One region of the Pantoea sp. Ae19-2 genome, then DNA from elsewhere that is predicted to be linked to it. Evidence: riboswitches for the same ligand, from Rfam matches in the RefSeq annotation. Region 1 holds a riboswitch; each other region holds the start of a gene.
What was found. Region 1 has a riboswitch for thiamine pyrophosphate ahead of thiM (hydroxyethylthiazole kinase). Riboswitches for the same ligand answer to the same signal wherever they lie in the genome.
Positions count from the first base shown of each region.

Region 2: another riboswitch for thiamine pyrophosphate. It lies ahead of thiB (thiamine ABC transporter substrate binding subunit); the one in region 1 lies ahead of thiM (hydroxyethylthiazole kinase).
Region 3: another riboswitch for thiamine pyrophosphate. It lies ahead of thiC (phosphomethylpyrimidine synthase ThiC); the one in region 1 lies ahead of thiM (hydroxyethylthiazole kinase).
Region 4: another riboswitch for thiamine pyrophosphate. It lies ahead of AAIE03_RS22090 (FAD-dependent oxidoreductase); the one in region 1 lies ahead of thiM (hydroxyethylthiazole kinase).

Region 1 is NZ_JBCHWE010000001.1:967,494-971,701, reverse strand. Features, by position in the region: gene AAIE03_RS04550 (mannitol dehydrogenase family protein) at 1-298, shown strand, start outside; gene AAIE03_RS04545 (GntR family transcriptional regulator) at 342-1,028, shown strand; gene thiD (bifunctional hydroxymethylpyrimidine kinase/phosphomethylpyrimidine kinase) at 1,063-1,863, opposite strand; gene thiM (hydroxyethylthiazole kinase) at 1,850-2,692, opposite strand; TPP riboswitch at 2,682-2,778, opposite strand; gene AAIE03_RS04530 (lysozyme inhibitor LprI family protein) at 2,930-4,000, shown strand; gene AAIE03_RS04525 (hypothetical protein) at 4,090-4,208, shown strand, end outside.
Region 2 is NZ_JBCHWE010000001.1:3,116,776-3,120,983, reverse strand. Features, by position in the region: gene thiP (thiamine/thiamine pyrophosphate ABC transporter permease ThiP) at 1-1,205, opposite strand, end outside; gene thiB (thiamine ABC transporter substrate binding subunit) at 1,181-2,167, opposite strand; TPP riboswitch at 2,211-2,315, opposite strand; gene sgrR (HTH-type transcriptional regulator SgrR) at 2,351-4,012, opposite strand.
Region 3 is NZ_JBCHWE010000001.1:3,690,943-3,695,150, reverse strand. Features, by position in the region: gene AAIE03_RS16970 (aminotransferase-like domain-containing protein) at 1-10, shown strand, start outside; gene thiE (thiamine phosphate synthase) at 125-757, opposite strand; gene thiC (phosphomethylpyrimidine synthase ThiC) at 758-2,680, opposite strand; TPP riboswitch at 2,766-2,864, opposite strand; gene AAIE03_RS16955 (Rsd/AlgQ family anti-sigma factor) at 3,045-3,548, opposite strand; gene nudC (NAD(+) diphosphatase) at 3,746-4,208, shown strand, end outside.
Region 4 is NZ_JBCHWE010000002.1:327,885-332,092, reverse strand. Features, by position in the region: gene AAIE03_RS22110 (ABC transporter ATP-binding protein) at 1-148, shown strand, start outside; gene AAIE03_RS22105 (helix-turn-helix domain-containing protein) at 171-719, opposite strand; gene AAIE03_RS22100 (AzlC family ABC transporter permease) at 814-1,485, shown strand; gene AAIE03_RS22095 (AzlD domain-containing protein) at 1,482-1,802, shown strand; TPP riboswitch at 1,861-1,980, shown strand; gene AAIE03_RS22090 (FAD-dependent oxidoreductase) at 2,119-3,051, shown strand; gene thiS (sulfur carrier protein ThiS) at 3,048-3,245, shown strand; gene AAIE03_RS22080 (thiazole synthase) at 3,248-4,006, shown strand; gene AAIE03_RS22075 (HesA/MoeB/ThiF family protein) at 4,016-4,208, shown strand, end outside.

The DNA of each region.
Region 1 (4,208 bases):
ATGTCCGTTGCTGCTGCTGGGCATCGCGGCCTGGATGCGCTATGTCAGCGCAGTGGATGAAAAAGGCGAGCCCATTGAGATCCGCGATCCGCTGAACGCGCAACTGGCCACTTGCGTAGCGGAAAGTGATGACGGTGAAGCTCGCGTGCGGGCGTTACTCAACATCAGCAGGGTATTTGGCGACGATCTTGCTAAAAACGATGCGCTGGTGAAACAACTTACCGCCTGTTACCTGCTGCTTGCCGCTCAGGGAGCCCGTGCCAGCGTTCAGCAGGCCATTGCCGGTCCTGAGGTCTGATGCGATCGCCTGATGCCAGGCCGAAGATAAAACGGACAGCGATATGACACTTTCTTACACCATTACCACCAGCGAACCGGTGAATCAGCAGGTTTATCGCTATCTGCGCCGCGATATCGTGACGTGCGTAATTCAGCCGGGCGCACTGCTCTCGGAAAAAGAGGTTTCCGCCCGGTTCAACCTCTCACGTCAGCCGGTGCGGGAAGCCTTTATCAAGCTCGCGGAGGCCGGTCTGGTTCAGATCCTGCCGCAGCGCGGCACCTTTGTGCGCAGGATCTCGGCTAAACGGGTCGAAGATGGTCGTTTCATTCGTGAGGCCGTGGAGATTGCCGTGGTCCGTCGCGCTGCTGAGGAAATCGAAGAGTCAGGGCTGATGGCGCTGGAGCATAACCTGCAACTGCAACGCATCACCGCTGCCCGTGGCGATAGCCAGATGTTCTTAAGCCTGGACGATGAGTTTCATCGCCTCATCGCTGAGAGCATCGGCTGTCCGCTGGCGTGGGAAACGGTTGAAAACATCAAAGCCACCATGGATCGGGTACGCTATTTAACCCTGAATGACGTTGCGCCCGCCGAAACCCTGATAGAACAGCATGATGCTATTTTTGCGGCGCTGAAGGCAAACGATCCCGTCAAGGCTGAGGCGGCGTTGCGCCATCATTTGCAGGCCATGATGTTTTCGATCACCCCAGTCATCAAGCAAAACAGCGCCTGGTTTGAAGAGGATTAACGCCTTGCCAGTCTGCAAGGCGAAACACGATGGGCTACCACCACTGATGGAAATGGTGCACCGGCCCAATCCCGTTGCCCACTTCCAGCGAATCTGCCGCCAGTAATGCCTGCTGCAGCCAGGCTTTCGCTTCACTGATCGTCGCTTCCCAGCTGTCATGCCGGGGACGTAAGGCCGCGAGCGCGGCGGACAGCGTACAGCCGGTGCCGTGCGTATGACGCGTGTTTACCCGTACGCTGCTAAAGCGCTGACGCCCTGCCCGGGTTAGCAGCCAGTCCGGGCTTTCATCACCATCGAGATGACCGCCTTTCATCAGCACTGCCTGGCAACCCAGCGCCAGTAGCGCTTTGCCCTGGGTGAGCATCTCATCTTCATTGAGGGCAACCTGGCATCCCAGCAGTGCAGCGGCTTCGGGCAGGTTTGGCGTAATCAATGAGACCTGTGGCAATAAACGATCTCGCACACAGGCAATCGCATCCGGATTCAGCAGGGCATCGCCGCTTTTAGCCACCATCACCGTATCCAGCACCACAAAGGGAATTTCCCGCCGCTGCAGGCCATGGGCCACCCGCTCGACAATTTCTGTTTCAGACAGCATGCCAATCTTCGCACTGTCGATGCGCACATCATCCAGCACCGAGTCCAATTGGGCGGTCACAAATTCTGGCGCAACACGGTATACCGACTGCACACCGCAGGTATTCTGCGCCACCAGCGCCGTGATCACACTGGTACCGTACGCGCCCAGTGCAGAGAAGGTTTTCAGATCGGCCTGGATACCGGCCCCGCCGCTGGGATCGGTCCCTGCAATCGTCAGGGCATTAATGCGTTTCATCAGGTGCCTCCAGCGTCCAGAGTGCATCCAGGAAAACAGGCGCAAAGCTACCCGGTCCATCTGCATCCTGCGCGGCCTTTTCTCCAGCCAGCGCCATCACCCGACAGGCGCAGGCGATGTTGATCAGTCGGTCACCTGGCAAACAGGCAAAGGCCGCCACCACCGCTGAAAGCGCACAGCCGGTGCCGACCACCCGCGTCATTAACGGCGAGCCGCCCGTAATCGCCCAGGTTCGCTGTCCATCGGTGACATAGTCTACTTCGCCGGTTACGACGACACAGGTATCAAAAGCTTTTGCCAGCTGTTGGGCAGCCTGCAGCGCGGCTTCGGCCGAATGCAGGCTGTCAACACCGCGTCCGCCTTCTGCCTGCTGCGCCAGCGCCAGAATCTCTGAGGCATTGCCGCGAACCACTGCAGGCGACTGCGCGAGTAGCTGCTTGCAAAACGCGGTGCGCAGCGTCAGCGCGCCGACCGCCACCGGATCCAGTGTCCATGGCGTGCCCGCCTGGTTTGCTGCAAGCACCGCAGCCTGCATCGCTTGCTTACGATCGTGGGTTAGCGTACCGACATTGATAAGCAGCGCATCGGCAAGCGCGCTAAACTGCGCCGCTTCGTCAGCGTCGATGACCATGGCCGGAGAGGCATTAAGGGCGAGTAAAACGTTAGCCGTTAGCGTTTGCACCACATCGTTGGTCATACAGTGCACCAGCGGTGACTGACGGCGAAACTGTTGCAGAATGGGCGCGCATTGCGCATCAGAAAGGTGTTGCGGTTGATGTGTCATCAGAGCTCCCAACCGGCGGACAAGAAGGCGAATGCGGTCAGGCATCAGACTTCCCTACGCTGGCATTATCCAGATCAGGTAATACGGGTTTTTCTCAGCCTTCACAAAGAAGGGCACCCCGAGTCGTCAGGTAAATTCACTTTACCCGTCATCAGCATAAGGTTGAGCCACTGGCAAAGCAACCTTGCCCGCATCAAATCAGATCGTTTAATCCGGGTTTATATTCAACACGCCTTCTTGGGCTTATTCTTGAGATAACAATTATTTACTCAGAGTATCCTGATGAAAACTGGCTTCAGCCTGGTCGCATATTTTATAAAACTGGCGTTACTCATGTCAGGATTGATGCTGGCATTTCAGGCGAGTGCCGCCCCCAGTTTTTCATGTGCGCATCCCAGCGCAATCGAAAAGGTGATTTGTCAGAGCCAGACGTTATCGGCAAAAGATCGGTTAATGGCGCATTTTTTTGATCTCGCGAAAAAAAACGCCACGGCCGGACCTTCGGGGCTCATTACCGCACAACGGCAATGGTTAAAAAACCTGACTAAAATGTGTCTCACTGACCCTCAAGAAAAACGCATTGAAGGATACTACGATCAACGGCTTTTTGAACTCGCTGTCATGGTTCTTTATACCCATCATGGCGAAGCCATTAAGCAAATCCGTAAAACAAATCCCGAGTTAGTGAACATATACGAAGCGATTTATCAGTTTACTTCTCTTCCAGCAGGTTCAACCAGGCATAATAAGGTCACCGAACTCATTCGACCCGCTTTCGAAGTAACAGATAACCACATATTCGAAGATAAAATTCCTGATGCAGAAAGCGCAGCAGAAAATACCAACAACTTCGGCATGTTTCTCTGGCTCATTGCCGAAAATAATCCAGAATCACTTATTATCCCCTGCGAGGCATTTTTACGGCATCCACAAAATATCGTCTGGCTGGAACCGCTGGCCGGTGGTGCAATTGACAGCCGAACCCCCATCAGTGACTGCGAACAAACTCAACCCACACTGCCGTTGTTTAAGCAATTTATTCATCTGGCGGAAGATGCCACCCCTGTTAGCACAGGGACCATTCGTTTTACAATTTATGCCATTACACGGGCGGAAATTTCAGCCACGTTAAGTCACAGCATGAAGTTTTTAAAGTCCATCCAATACGGAAAAAATAGCTTATCTGACGACGCACAGCAGTTTATCAAGCAGCATACTGAAGGCTACCAGAATAGCCTTATTGAGCTGACACACTACTACCAACATGCGTTTAACATGCCGGCGGATACGGCGAATAGCGAAGCCAGACGTTCAATCACGATCCTGCTGAATAACATTACCGATGATGAGTAATAAAAAATGCAAAAAGACGATGAAGCGCCATCTAATATCAAAGGCTTAATTAGCTTACCGCTGATTGTGTGATTGCACTCCTGATGATTATGGCTTATACATCTGTGTCTTCTGGTACATTTATCTTTTCTTTAATAGGGGGCACTTTAATATTAATAAGTTGGGCAATGTGGTTAATATGCGAACTTGTTGCATCTATTTGGGAACG
Region 2 (4,208 bases), 2.1 Mb from region 1:
TCCGGCAAGCCGGTCGTGGCGTTCAGTAGCAGGAAAAAGCCGGTTGCCAGCACGATACCGGGCATTGCCAAAATCAGCATGCCGCTGGTGTCCATGATCTGTGCGGCGAGTGTATGCTGCCGCAGGCGCAGCTCCCGGCTGCTCCACAACAGCATGGTGGTCAGGACCAGACACAGCACGCCGGCGCCGAGCGCGATACGTAACGAGGTCAACGTTGCCTGCCATAACGCCGGTTGCTGTAACGCGCCCCGAAGCCCGCTATCCAGACCATTTACGATCACCGCCAGCAGCGGCGGCAGCAGCAGCAGCAGGGCGAAAAAGATGATGGCGGCGTCGCTGACGCGGGCCAGCGTGGAATCCTGAGGATCGCGCCAGCCGTTCAGTTGCGGGCTACCCGCCGGAATGGCGTTGCTGAAGCGCTGGCTGAGGAGCACCAGCACCAGGCAGCAGCTGAGCTGAATCAGCGCCAGGAGCGCCGCGCGGCCCGGATCGTAGTCATAGCTTAGCGCCTGGAAGATGGCCAGTTCGATGGTGGTCGCCTGCGGCCCGCCACCCAGCGATAGCACGGTGGCAAAACTGGCAAAACAGAGCATAAAGATTAATGCCCCGGTGGGCAGGAGCTGGCGGCGCAGCCAGGGCCATTCAAGCAGCCGGAAATGATGCCAGCCACGTATGTTCAGTTGGGCAGCAAGCTGACGCTGTTCGGCAGGAATGCTTTCCAGCGCCTGCAGCATCAGGCGCGTGGCCAGCGGCAGGTTGAAAAACACATGGGCCAGTAAAATTCCCTGAAGCCCGTAAGGCGAGAAGTGATAGTCCACGCCAAGCCAGGCGCAAAGCTGCGCCAGCCAGCCCACCCGACCATAGACGGTGAGCAGGCCGAATACGGCCACCAGCACGGGCAGAACCAGCGTCATGGCGCACAGGCGCAGCAACACCTGACGTCCGGGAAAGCGCCGCCGATAAAGGGCTCGGGACAGTGGAATGGCCGGCAGCAAGGAGAGCAGGGCGGAAAGCAGCGCCTGCTTAAACGAAAAGCCAATAACATGATGCAGATACGTATCCTGCAGGACAGACCGCCAGTCGGTCGCTGGCGCCGCCATCCACAGTGCTGTGAAGGCCAGCAGCGCCACGCTGCAGAGCAGCAGCGTGGCGAGCGAACCCGGAATCAGCCAGAAAGGGATTAACGGCTGACGGCGCGTTGCCATTGGCTAACCCATTGCGAACGGTGGCTGGCAACCTCTTCCGGTGAAAACTGCAATGTTGTCTTCGGCACGCTGAGCGAGGCAAATCCGGCGGGCAGGTCAGTTTTGATCACCGGATACATCCAGTTCCCGGTAGGGATGGTGTTCTGAAAGGCTGGCGTAACCATGAATTGCATAAACTGTTCTGCCAGTTTGGGCTGCTTGCTGTTCGCCAGTCGGGCGGCCACCTCAACCTGCAGATAGTTGCCTTCGGCGAAGGATGCCGCAGCATAGTTATCTTTTTTCTCTTCAATGATGTGATAAGCCGGTGACGTGGTATAGCTCAGCACCAGATCGCTCTCGCCTTTAAGAAACAGGCCGTAGGCTTCACTCCAGCCTTTGGTGACCGTGACGGTTTTCTTCGCCAGCTTTTGCCAGGCCTCAGGCGCGTTGTCCCCGTAAACCTTTTGCATCCACAGCAGCAGGCCAAGGCCTGGCGTGCTGGTGCGAGGATCTTCATAAATCACGCGCCATTTCTCTGGGCTTTCGACCAGTTCTTTCAGGCTTGTAGGGGGATTTTTTAGTGTGTTTTTGTTGTACACGAATGCGAAATAACCGTAATCGAACGGCACAAAGGTGGTGTCCATCCAGCCGCCGGGCACCTGCAGCTCACGGGTATCCACGTCGCTTTTGGCAAACAGGCCGGTTTGCTGCGCGGCCTGCAGAAGGTTGTTATCCAGGCCTAGTACCACATCGGCCTTTGTGTTCTTGCCTTCCATACGTACACGGTTCAGCAGCGAAACACCGTCTTCCAGCGCGACAAATTTCAGCTCGCAACCGCACTGGGCTTCAAAGGCTTTTTTGACGGCCGGACCCGGCCCCCAGTCAGCGGAAAAGGCGTCGTAGGTGTAAACCGTCAGGACAGGTTTGGCCGCAAAGACCGGGGCAGAGAGTAACAGCAGCACGGGCAGGACGTTTTTTAACACTTTGCGCTCCTAGGGCGGCAGGGTTGAGTCGCAAAGGATCTGAGCAAAACAACCTCTCAAATCCCTACGTCGGTATTAACCGATTCAGGTTCGACGGGTATTTCTCAGCGCCCTGACACTGTGGAAAGGGGCACCCCGTTGAGAACGCCACATTCTAGTCATTAAATGCGCAAGGGGAAAGGCTCACAGCGTAGGCGGGGCAAACCAGGCGGATTTAAAATCAAACCAGCCCAATGTATTCATCCGCACGCCGCGCATACTGCGCTGGCCCTCCAGCAGCAGCCAGTGATGAAACAGCGGATGAAGCCAGCTATTTTCCACCAGATATTTACCCCATTCAGCGAGGGAGAGCGTTTTTTCACGCCAGCGCGTGGCATCCTGCTGCCAGTTAACAGGCAGACAGTGCTGCATCAACGGCGTTTCGTATAACAGGGCAAACAGGGAATATTCGAGGGGCAGGGTAAAATTGACGCTGCCCAGCCAGATATCACTCTCGCCTTCGCCCTGATGCCAGCTTTCGTAACTGACTTCCCGGGTGTTCAACGTAACGCCCTGTTCTGCCAGCAACGGACGTAAGGCATCCGTAATACTGACATGCTCAATATGCTGGTTATACCAGGTTAACGTCAGGCTCGTGAGGCCCGCCGGTTTGTCCACTGGGGTCAGATCGCGGCGATGGTGCCAGCGGGGTAGCAGGCCGTAAGCCGGGAACCAGTAGCGCTGATAACCCCTGCCCGCATTATTGAGGAGTGCAATCGGGTTAAGCAGGTCGCTGAGCCAGCGTCGAATGTCTCGGTCGGCCATTTTTTCTGAACGCTGATCGAACAGTAAATAGTAGCAGCCTTCTTCAAGCCGGCTCTCTTCCTGTTTCTCATCGGCTTTTTCGCCCTGCAGGCGAACCCCTGCATAAACCAGCTCGTCACTGATCTCTGGCAGTACCCACACCGACACATCATCGATCAGCGCGCGATAGCCAAAGTAGTCGTCAAACGCTTCTATCTTCAACTGGCTGTGCTGATTACGGACGACCCGATAAGGACCTGTTCCCACAGGTTGACGGGCAAAATCGCGAATTTCAGGCCATTCCCGTGGCAGAATCATGGCGCTGACGCTGCCCAGCAGCCAGGGCAGCCAGCTGTCGGGCTGATCCAGATAGATATCCAGGGTCCAGGGGGCCGGTGAGTCGAGCCGTTGGATATGAGAAAACAGGGGATACTGACGCAGGCGTTCCAGGCTTGCGATCACATCGGCCATGTCCAGCTCCCGGCCATGATGAAAACGAATGGCAGGGCGTAAATAAAAGCGCCAGTGGAGATCGGATGTTTGCTGCCAGTGATGGGCGATATCGGCCTCGATTTCCCCCTGTTCCTCATTTATGCGCGTCAGGCCGCTAAAGATCTGGCGGGCAATATGGGTTTCCGAACGGCGCAGGGGCGAACCGGGTAACAGATTCAGCAGAGGGCGATAATAGAGGACGCGCAAAATATGTTTGCCCTGGCGGAAGCTCCGCCCCAGGTGGGCGCTGATCATCTGTCTGACCTGATCTTTATCCCCCACCAGCTGGACTAACTGATCGATACGATCCTGCTCCAGAAGATCTTCGGCACGCTGCTGCTGCAGCGCCAGCCCGGTGTAGCAGAAGGTCATCAGGGAACGTTTGCCCCGTCCGGCTTCGGCCTGCCAGGTGAGCCAGCCAGCCGCTTGCATTCTGTTGAGCAGGTTTCGCATATGGCGACGCGAACAGTGCAGCAAATCAGCCAGTTCGCCCAGGGTTGTTTCCTGTGGTTGTCCCTGGCAATTTTGCCACAGACGAATGAACTGCTGCTTCAGACGTGATGACGACATAAAAGAGGAACTCCCTGATAAAGGTGCTCTGTTTTTCTTACCCCATTTTAGAGGCAATCTTTCCTGTATTGGAAGAGCGGGAGGCATTCAGTAATGAATGGCGCTCTGACATGGACTGGCAGCGATGTCTGTCCCTTCTGAGTAGTGTGTTACGATTTCGCCAGCAGGGTTATTCTGCTGGTTTTTTTTACGTTGT
Region 3 (4,208 bases), 2.7 Mb from region 1:
ACACCTGTGACTTTACTGAGCATAAAAAAACCGCGCCAGCCGTAATACTCATTGCCGTGCGCGGCTTTCCACTCTTTAACAGCCTTTTGCACAGGCTGCAGGTATTTCTGGGCGCTGACGCGCGTTAGTACGCCGTTTCGGGTTCGGCAAGCCGCAGCAGAACACGCGTGGCCTCCTGCCAGTCTTCTGCCTGAGTAATCGCGCTCACCACCGCAATACTGCCCACCCCGGTGGCCAGTACCTCTGGCGCACGATCAATACTGATGCCTCCGATCGCGACTGTTGAGATGCCGTGCAGCCGGGCCAAATGGCGCTTAAGTTCAGCTACGCCCTGCGGGGAAGAGGGCATGGCCTTCGTCTGGGTGGGGAAGATGTGCCCCAGCGCCACATAGGAAGGGCGCAGTGCCAGCGCCCGATCCAGCTCTGCATCATCATGAGTTGAAAGTCCCAGCCGCAAGCCTGCGTGCAGGATCTGCTGCAGGTTAGCGACCTCTAAATCTTCCTGACCCAGATGGACGCCATAGGCCTGATGTTTAATCGCCAGTTGCCAGTAATCATTGATAAACAGACGTGCCTGATAGCGCTTACCTGCGGCGATAGCCCGAATAATCATGGGTTCAACCACCTCGTCCGGCTGATCCTTGATCCGAAGCTGAAGGGTTCGCACACCGGCTTCCAGCAGGCGCTCTATCCATTCCACGCTGTCAACGACCGGATAGAGCCCCAGACGTGATGCGGTTGCGGGAAAGGCGTCCATTTATTCCTCCTTTATTGCGGTCGCAGGGTGATACAGCTCACCGCCGCGCTCACGAAAATGATCAGACATTTTCGCCATCCCCACCTCAATCGCCTGGGCTTCGGCTTCCTGCCTTGCGGCGTAGTCACGCACTTCCTGGGTAATTTTCATTGAGCAAAATTTGGGGCCGCACATAGAGCAGAAGTGGGCCACCTTACCGGACTCCTGCGGCAGGGTTTCATCGTGGTAAGCCCGGGCCGTATGCGGATCCAGTGCAAGATTAAACTGGTCTTCCCAGCGAAACTCAAAACGTGCTTTGGACATCGCATTGTCGCGGATCTGCGCGCCCGGATGACCCTTGGCCAGATCGGCTGCGTGCGCGGCGATCTTGTACGTGATTAAGCCCTGTTTAACATCTTCCTTGTTTGGCAGACCTAAATGCTCTTTGGGCGTGACGTAGCACAGCATGGCGCAGCCGAACCAGCCAATCATCGCGGCACCAATGCCGGAGGTAAAGTGATCGTAACCCGGAGCAATATCAGTGGTGAGGGGGCCCAGAGTGTAAAACGGCGCTTCATGGCAATGTTCCAGTTGTTCGGTCATGTTGCGACGGATCATTTGCATGGGAATATGGCCGGGGCCCTCAATCATCACCTGCACGTCGTATTCCCAGGCAATTTTCGTCAGCTCACCTAAGGTGTGCAGTTCCGCAAACTGCGCTTCGTCATTGGCATCCTGAATCGATCCCGGACGCAGGCCGTCACCCAGTGATAATGAGATGTCGTAGGCCGCACAAATTTCACAGATGTCGCGGAAGTGCTCATACAGGAAGCTCTCTCTGTGATGCGACAGGCACCACTTCGCCATAATGGAACCACCACGCGAGACAATCCCAGTCAGGCGCTTCGCGGTCATGGGCACGTAGCGCAGCAGCACGCCTGCATGAATCGTAAAATAATCCACACCCTGCTCGGCCTGTTCCAGCAATGTGTCGCGGAAAATTTCCCAGTTCAGATCTTCTGCCACACCGTTAACTTTCTCAAGCGCCTGATAGATCGGTACCGTACCGATAGGCACCGGGCTGTTACGCAAAATCCATTCACGGGTTTCGTGGATATAGCGGCCGGTGGAAAGATCCATGACGGTATCGGCGCCCCAACGCGTTGACCACACCAGCTTTTCAACCTCTTCTTCAATCGAGGAGGTCACGGCTGAGTTGCCGATATTGGCATTCACTTTCACCAGAAAGTTACGCCCGATGATCATGGGTTCGGATTCGGGATGGTTAATATTTGCCGGAATAATAGCGCGCCCGGCAGCCACTTCCTGACGCACAAACTCAGGGGTAATATTTTCTGGCAGATGGGCGCCAAAGCTGTGCCCCGGATGCTGCTGCAGCAGCACCTCGCCGCGGATGCGTTCCCGGCCCATATTTTCCCGCAGCGCGATAAACTCCATCTCCGGCGTAATTATGCCCCGACGAGCATAATGGAGCTGGGTAACGCAGTGGCCTGCCTTTGCACGGCGTGGTGTGGGCAGGTGTTCAAAACGTAAGTGATCCAGGCCGTCATCGGCCAGCCGCTGTTGCGTGTAGGCAGAGCTGATTTGCACCAGATTTTCGCTGTCATTCCGCTCTTCAATCCAGCGCGCCCGCAGTTTATCCAGCCCCCGATGCACGTCGATTTGTGCGGCGGGATCGCCATAGGCACCGGCCGTATCGTAAACCGGAACGGGCTCATTCTCCTCATAAACCGGCGCTTCTTTACTGCCGCTGGTCAGGGTAGGGCTGAGTTGAATTTCCCGCATTGGGACACGGATATCATCGCGGCTGCCGGTAAGCCAGATACGTTTTGAATTAGGGAAGGCGCTGCCGCCCTGAAGAGAGTCAATGAATTCCTGTGCCTGAGCACGTTGTTCGCGACGGGTCGTTTTAGCAGTAGACATAGCAATATTCCAGTAAGAGGGAAGGTTGCTTGTCCGGAGTTCGGAAGGAGTAACGGCACTGCTGACACCATTCGGTGGCGTACCGTATAAATTTACTCTTGTTCCCTTCGCAGGTTCTAACCTGATCAGGTTCCGCGGATCCCGAATTAACGGTCTCAGCCCTTAGGCACTCCGACAAGATGAGGTTTCAACGATTTCGCTACGGCGCCCGCTCGGCTTCACCCCGGAAAAAGGTATAGCATGAACAGCGCCCGTAGATGACGTATCAACCGTAAACACCGACTACGTTCGGCGTTAAACGTAAAGCCCACTCAGCATAAGGGGGCTTTTGGCTAATCACAAGTCTTTTACAATCGATTAGGTTTTAGGCGGGGCGGGCAATTTCGCTGTCGTTAGCCACGGGCGGGGTCAGGTGATTATCCCATGCCATCTGGATGAGTTTGTCCTCAAGCGTAAAGCGTCCTTCCAGGGCTTCTCCGACCTCCGATAGCGCATTCTGAAAGGTGACGTAGTTATCGTCATCAATCGCCTGCTGCAGGTGTCCGTCATACAGCTTCATCAGTTGTTCGGTGTTGGCTTCCAGCGAGGGATAAATCTGCGTTGCTGCCAACAGCGGACTGGTACCGTCCATTTCTCCGATCAGGCGTTGATAGAGGCTGAAGTGGCCGGATGAAAGGTAATCGACCAGATTATGGCAAAAGTTATCAAGTGCCTGTTCATCCAGACGCGTCAGTGCCTCTTTCTTTGGCTTGATACCGACCAAATGGTAATAAGAAACCAGTAACTGGCGGCGAGCGGCCAGCCATGAATCGACCAGTTCATTACTGCCACCTACGCGTTTGGTCAGAACGTCTAACTGGTTGAGCATAGTTAACTCCGTATGAGTTATGCACCTTCATATTTCAGATTAGCGATGCGTCAAGTGCGCTTGTTTTCCACGAGCCTGCCGGGGAGAAATAAGCGTGTTGCCGTCTTGCAACCAGAATTATTTGGGTATAGTTGTTCATCTACACACTTAACATCGGGACTTCAGCGTGCGGGTTGACGCTAAGGATGACGAAATAAATGCAATGCGAAATTTCAAGCGTAGACGCTGGATGGTGGATTGTCAGCAGTGAACAAAAAATTTGGTTACCGCAAGGAGACCTGCCTCACGGTAATGCGCAGCATTTTGGCCTGACGGGTCATCAGGGGCGCGTAATTGGCGAATGGCAGGGGGAGAATGTCTGGCTGATTTGCGAAACACGTTCGGAGGATATGCTGTCTTTGCGGCAGTTACTTAACGAAGATCCGGGACTGTTTCAGTTGGCAGGGCGCGGTGTACAGCTGGCCGAATTTTATCGCTCTCACCGCTGGTGTGGCTACTGCGGCCATGAGATGCACGCCAGCAAGCGTGAATTTGCCTGCCTGTGCAGCCACTGCCGTGAACGCTACTATCCACAGATTGCGCCCTGCATTATCGTCGCCATTCGCCGGGGGGACGAGATCCTGTTGGCTAACCATGCGCGCCAGCGTAATAACATTTACA
Region 4 (4,208 bases), on a different contig from region 1:
GTTGATTAGCGAACTGGCAACACAGCAACGCTGCGCCATTTTGCTGGTCAGCCACGATCTCGCCTTACTGGAGAAAAGCGCGCATCGTGTTATCTCACTGGCTTCCCTCAGCCAGAGCGCCGCAATAGCCCAGGAAGTCTGTATTTAACCGAAGGCAGGGAAACCTGCCTTCACACATGCTCCATGACCAGCACAGCCAGCGTATCTGGCTCAAGCGCACGAAAAATATGCTCAGTGTCGCCCGGGTAGCTGATGTAATCGCCTACCTCAAGCTCAACGGGTGAATCAACCGGCCCAACCTCTGCGCGCCCTTGCGTCAAAATTAAATGTTCGATGGTATTCGGTGAATGCGGCTGTGAGCAGCGTTCGCTGCCGGGCTGTATGTGCAGAAGATAGATATCCCGTCGTGCGCCCGGTGGACAGGTTGCCAGTAAGACGGCTTTGTAATCAGCCTGCTCAGCAGCCACCGTGGGGCCTTCTCCGCGGCGAATAACCTGTAACCGGTTCGTTTCCGGCTCCATCAGGCGTGCAAATGGAATATTGAGCGCGACACACAGCGACCACAACGTCTCAATACCCGGATTGCCGTTACCGGCTTCAAGCTGAGACAGGGTCGATTTTGCAATCCCCGCCCGGCGAGCAACTTCAGCCAGCGTCAGGCCGGCACGCTGGCGTTCTCTTACTAAACCTCGGGCAATGATATCAATGGGCGTGCTCATCACTTTTCCTGTTCGTTAAAATGAACGTATCGTTCGTCTTGTAATACATATCCGATGTTCATTATAATGGATTTATCGTTCGTTATGGGATTCGATGTTGATGCTGGCAAAAAAATTCACGCTGGATAAAGGCGTTATAAAAGCAATTTTTCTGGTCTGTATCGCAGATGGCATTGTCGGCCTGTCTTACGGGTCGCTCGCCACTGCTGATGGCTTTCCGTTTTGGGTACCGCTGGCGTTATCAACGCTGGTGCTGGCTGGCGCATCGGAATTCTTATTTATTGGCATCGTTGCCGGCGGTGGCAGTCCTTTAACCGCTGCCGCGGCAGGTTTGCTGGTCAACGCCCGCCATCTTCCCTTTGGCATTGCGGTTAAAGACTTAGTGGGCAGAGGCTGGCGGGGGGCGCTCGGCTGTCACATTATGAACGATGAAAGTGTGGTGTTCGGCATCTCTCAGCCGCAGCTGGCTCAACGCCGCAGTGCGTTTTGGCTGTGCGGCATCGGTATCGGATTGATCTGGCCGTTCACCGTCATGCTCGGGGCCGCGATTGGCCAGTTTATCCCGAATATTTCCGTTATCGGTCTGGATGCCGTGTTTCCCGCCATTCTTATCGCACTCATCTTCCCGGCGTTACGCAAACCCCGAACCCGCATTCCTGCGGCTACCGGCGCCGTGCTGTCGCTGGCGGTCACGCCATTTGTTCCAGCAGGGATGCCTGTTCTGTTTTCGTTGTTAGGGCTGCTTACGTGGAGATCGCGCAAATGAATCATCCGATGATAATTGCAGGCATTGCCTTGCTGTCTGCCGGAACCTATGCCATTCGTTATGCGGGCGTCAAACTGGGTAACCGGTTGCCTGTCAGTGAGCGCACGCAAAATGTGTTATCCGATGCGGCCACGGTACTGTTACTGGCCGTTGCAGCCACCACCACGTTGTTCGAAGGTCAGCATTTTGCCGGGATGGCAAGGCTGCTGGGCGTGTCGTTTGCCATTTTTCTCGCCTGGCGCAGGGCGCCGCTGATCGTCATCATTTTGGGCGCAGCCTGTATGACCGCTCTGCTGCGTTACCTGAATGTGCCTTAGTCGCTAACGACAAATTGCTGCATCAGCCTTGACGTAAGGCGCGGCTTAAAATAAAACTAGAACCCGTCAGGGGAGTCTCGCCAAAGAGACTGAGAGGCTAATAGCGCAATGCGCGGCTTAGCGACCCTTAGAACCTGACCCAGTTGATACTGGCGTAGGAAGACGGGTATCTTTGCCACAGGCAGATACTTGCCGCAGAGTCTGCTTTTGCCGGGCTCATGCTTTTTCCCTTCTTGTATCACGGGTCTCTGACTGTTAACAGAGAGGCCAAAGTGAAAATCCTGTTTCTGATGTTACCCTGTCAGGTTGGCTGGCAATGAGCCGCTGGTCAGTGCTCGGCAGCGGCGTGTCCGGATTGTGTATCGCCACGCTACTGGCGGAGCAGGGTGAACCTGTCGAAATCATTACCTTACCGGACTGCCGCGCGGCATCGCACTGGGCTGGCGGTATGCTGGCGCCCTGGTGCGAAGCGGAAAGTGCGCCACAGCAGGTCGTTGACTGGGGTCAGTATGCTGCGGCATGGTGGTCGGCCCGGGTCAGCGGCGTGGAACAGCAGGGTACCCTGGTGATTGCGCCCCCGCGCGACAGTGCTGAGTTAACGCGTTTCGCTAACATGACCTCATCACATCAGTGGGTGACGCCAGCAGAGATTGAACCTGCGCTGGAAGACCGTTTTGCCCGTGGCTTGTTCTTTGCCGCAGAAGGTCATCTTGATCCCCGGCTGGCAATGCAACAATTACAAACGCGTTTACTGAATGCGGGTGTCCGGTTTCACCCGGGTAAACCCAGCGGGAAAATTATCGATTGCCGGGGTATTCATGCCCGGCAATCCCAACCGGAATTGCGTGCCGTGCGCGGTGAAATGGTTATTCTCCACACCGACGAAATAACGTTTTCCCGTCCTGTTCGCCTGCTGCACCCGCGTTTTCCCTGTTATCTGGTGCCCAGGGCTCAGGGGCATTTTATGCTGGGCGCGACCATGGTCGAAAGCCAGGATGACAGCCCAATCAGCGCGCGCGCTATGATGGAACTGTTAAGCGCAGCCTACAGCATCCATCCTGCCCTCGCCGAAGCACGCATTATTGAAAGCGGCACAGGTCTGCGTCCGGCTTACCGCCACAATCTGCCCGAAGTGCGTTATGAAAATGGCATTTTTTCCATTAACGGCATGTACCGTCACGGCTTCCTGCTGGCCCCGATGATGGCCGAGAAGCTTATGCAACAACTGACGTCCGAGGGAGTGCGATGAAAATAGAACTGAACGGCCTTGCTATTGAAACCGAAGCCCGCACGCTGGCTGAATTACTCGTGGAACAACATATCGATGCTGGCTGTGTCGCCAGTGCCGTGAACGGCGAATTTGTTCCCCGGGAGCGCTATTCCTCAGAGCCGCTTGTGGCGGGTTGTCGTCTTGAAGTGTTATCGCCGATGCAGGGAGGCTAACGATGTTTTATGACTTTAGCGGACAGTCACGTTTTTTACTGGGTACTGCAGGTTATCCCTCGCCGGATATTCTGCAACAGGCCGTTGGCGCATCCGGCGCCGAGATTATTACGGTGAGTCTGCGTCGTGAAGGAAGCCAGGGCGGAGCCTTTCGCGATCTCCTGAAAACCTTAAATAAACGCGTTTTACCCAATACCGCAGGCTGCCACACGGTGAAAGAAGCCGTGACGACTGCGCATATGGCGCGGGAATTGTTTGCCACGTCCTGGATCAAGCTTGAGGTGATCGGTCATGCCGATACCTTACAGCCCGATCCCTTTGCCCTCGTCGAAGCAGCACGTATTTTGTGTGCAGAGGGTTTCCACGTTTTCCCTTACACCACAGAAGATCTGATTGTGGGCGAGAAACTGCTGGACGCGGGCTGTGAAGTGCTGATGCCGTGGGGGGCGCCTATCGGCTCAGGCCAGGGATTACGCAATATCGAGGGATTACGGACGATGCGTGCCTGGTTTAAGGACGTTCCACTGATTATTGATGCCGGGATCGGTGCGCCGAGCCAGGCGGCTCAGGCGATGGAATTGGGGTTTGATGCTGTGCTGTTGAATACCGCCGTGGCGAAATCCAGCGATCCGGTTCGCATGGCTGACGCATTTGCGCGCGCCATTGAAGCGGGATATCAGGCACGTCAGGCTGGCATGATGGAGCGTCGCGACATGGCTGCCGCCTCTACGCCCGTTTTCGGGCTGGCGCAATTTCGCTAAGGAGCAGAGATGGCACGTTATCAACGACAGACAATGCTGCCAGAAGTGGGCGAGCAGGGGCAGCAGGCTTTGTCCGCTGCCCGCGTCTTAGTGGTTGGCGCGGGTGGACTGGCTTCCACGTTATTACCGCTCCTGGCGGGCGCTGGCATCGGTTATATCCGGCTCTATGACGACGACGTCGTGGCGCTGCATAACCTGCATC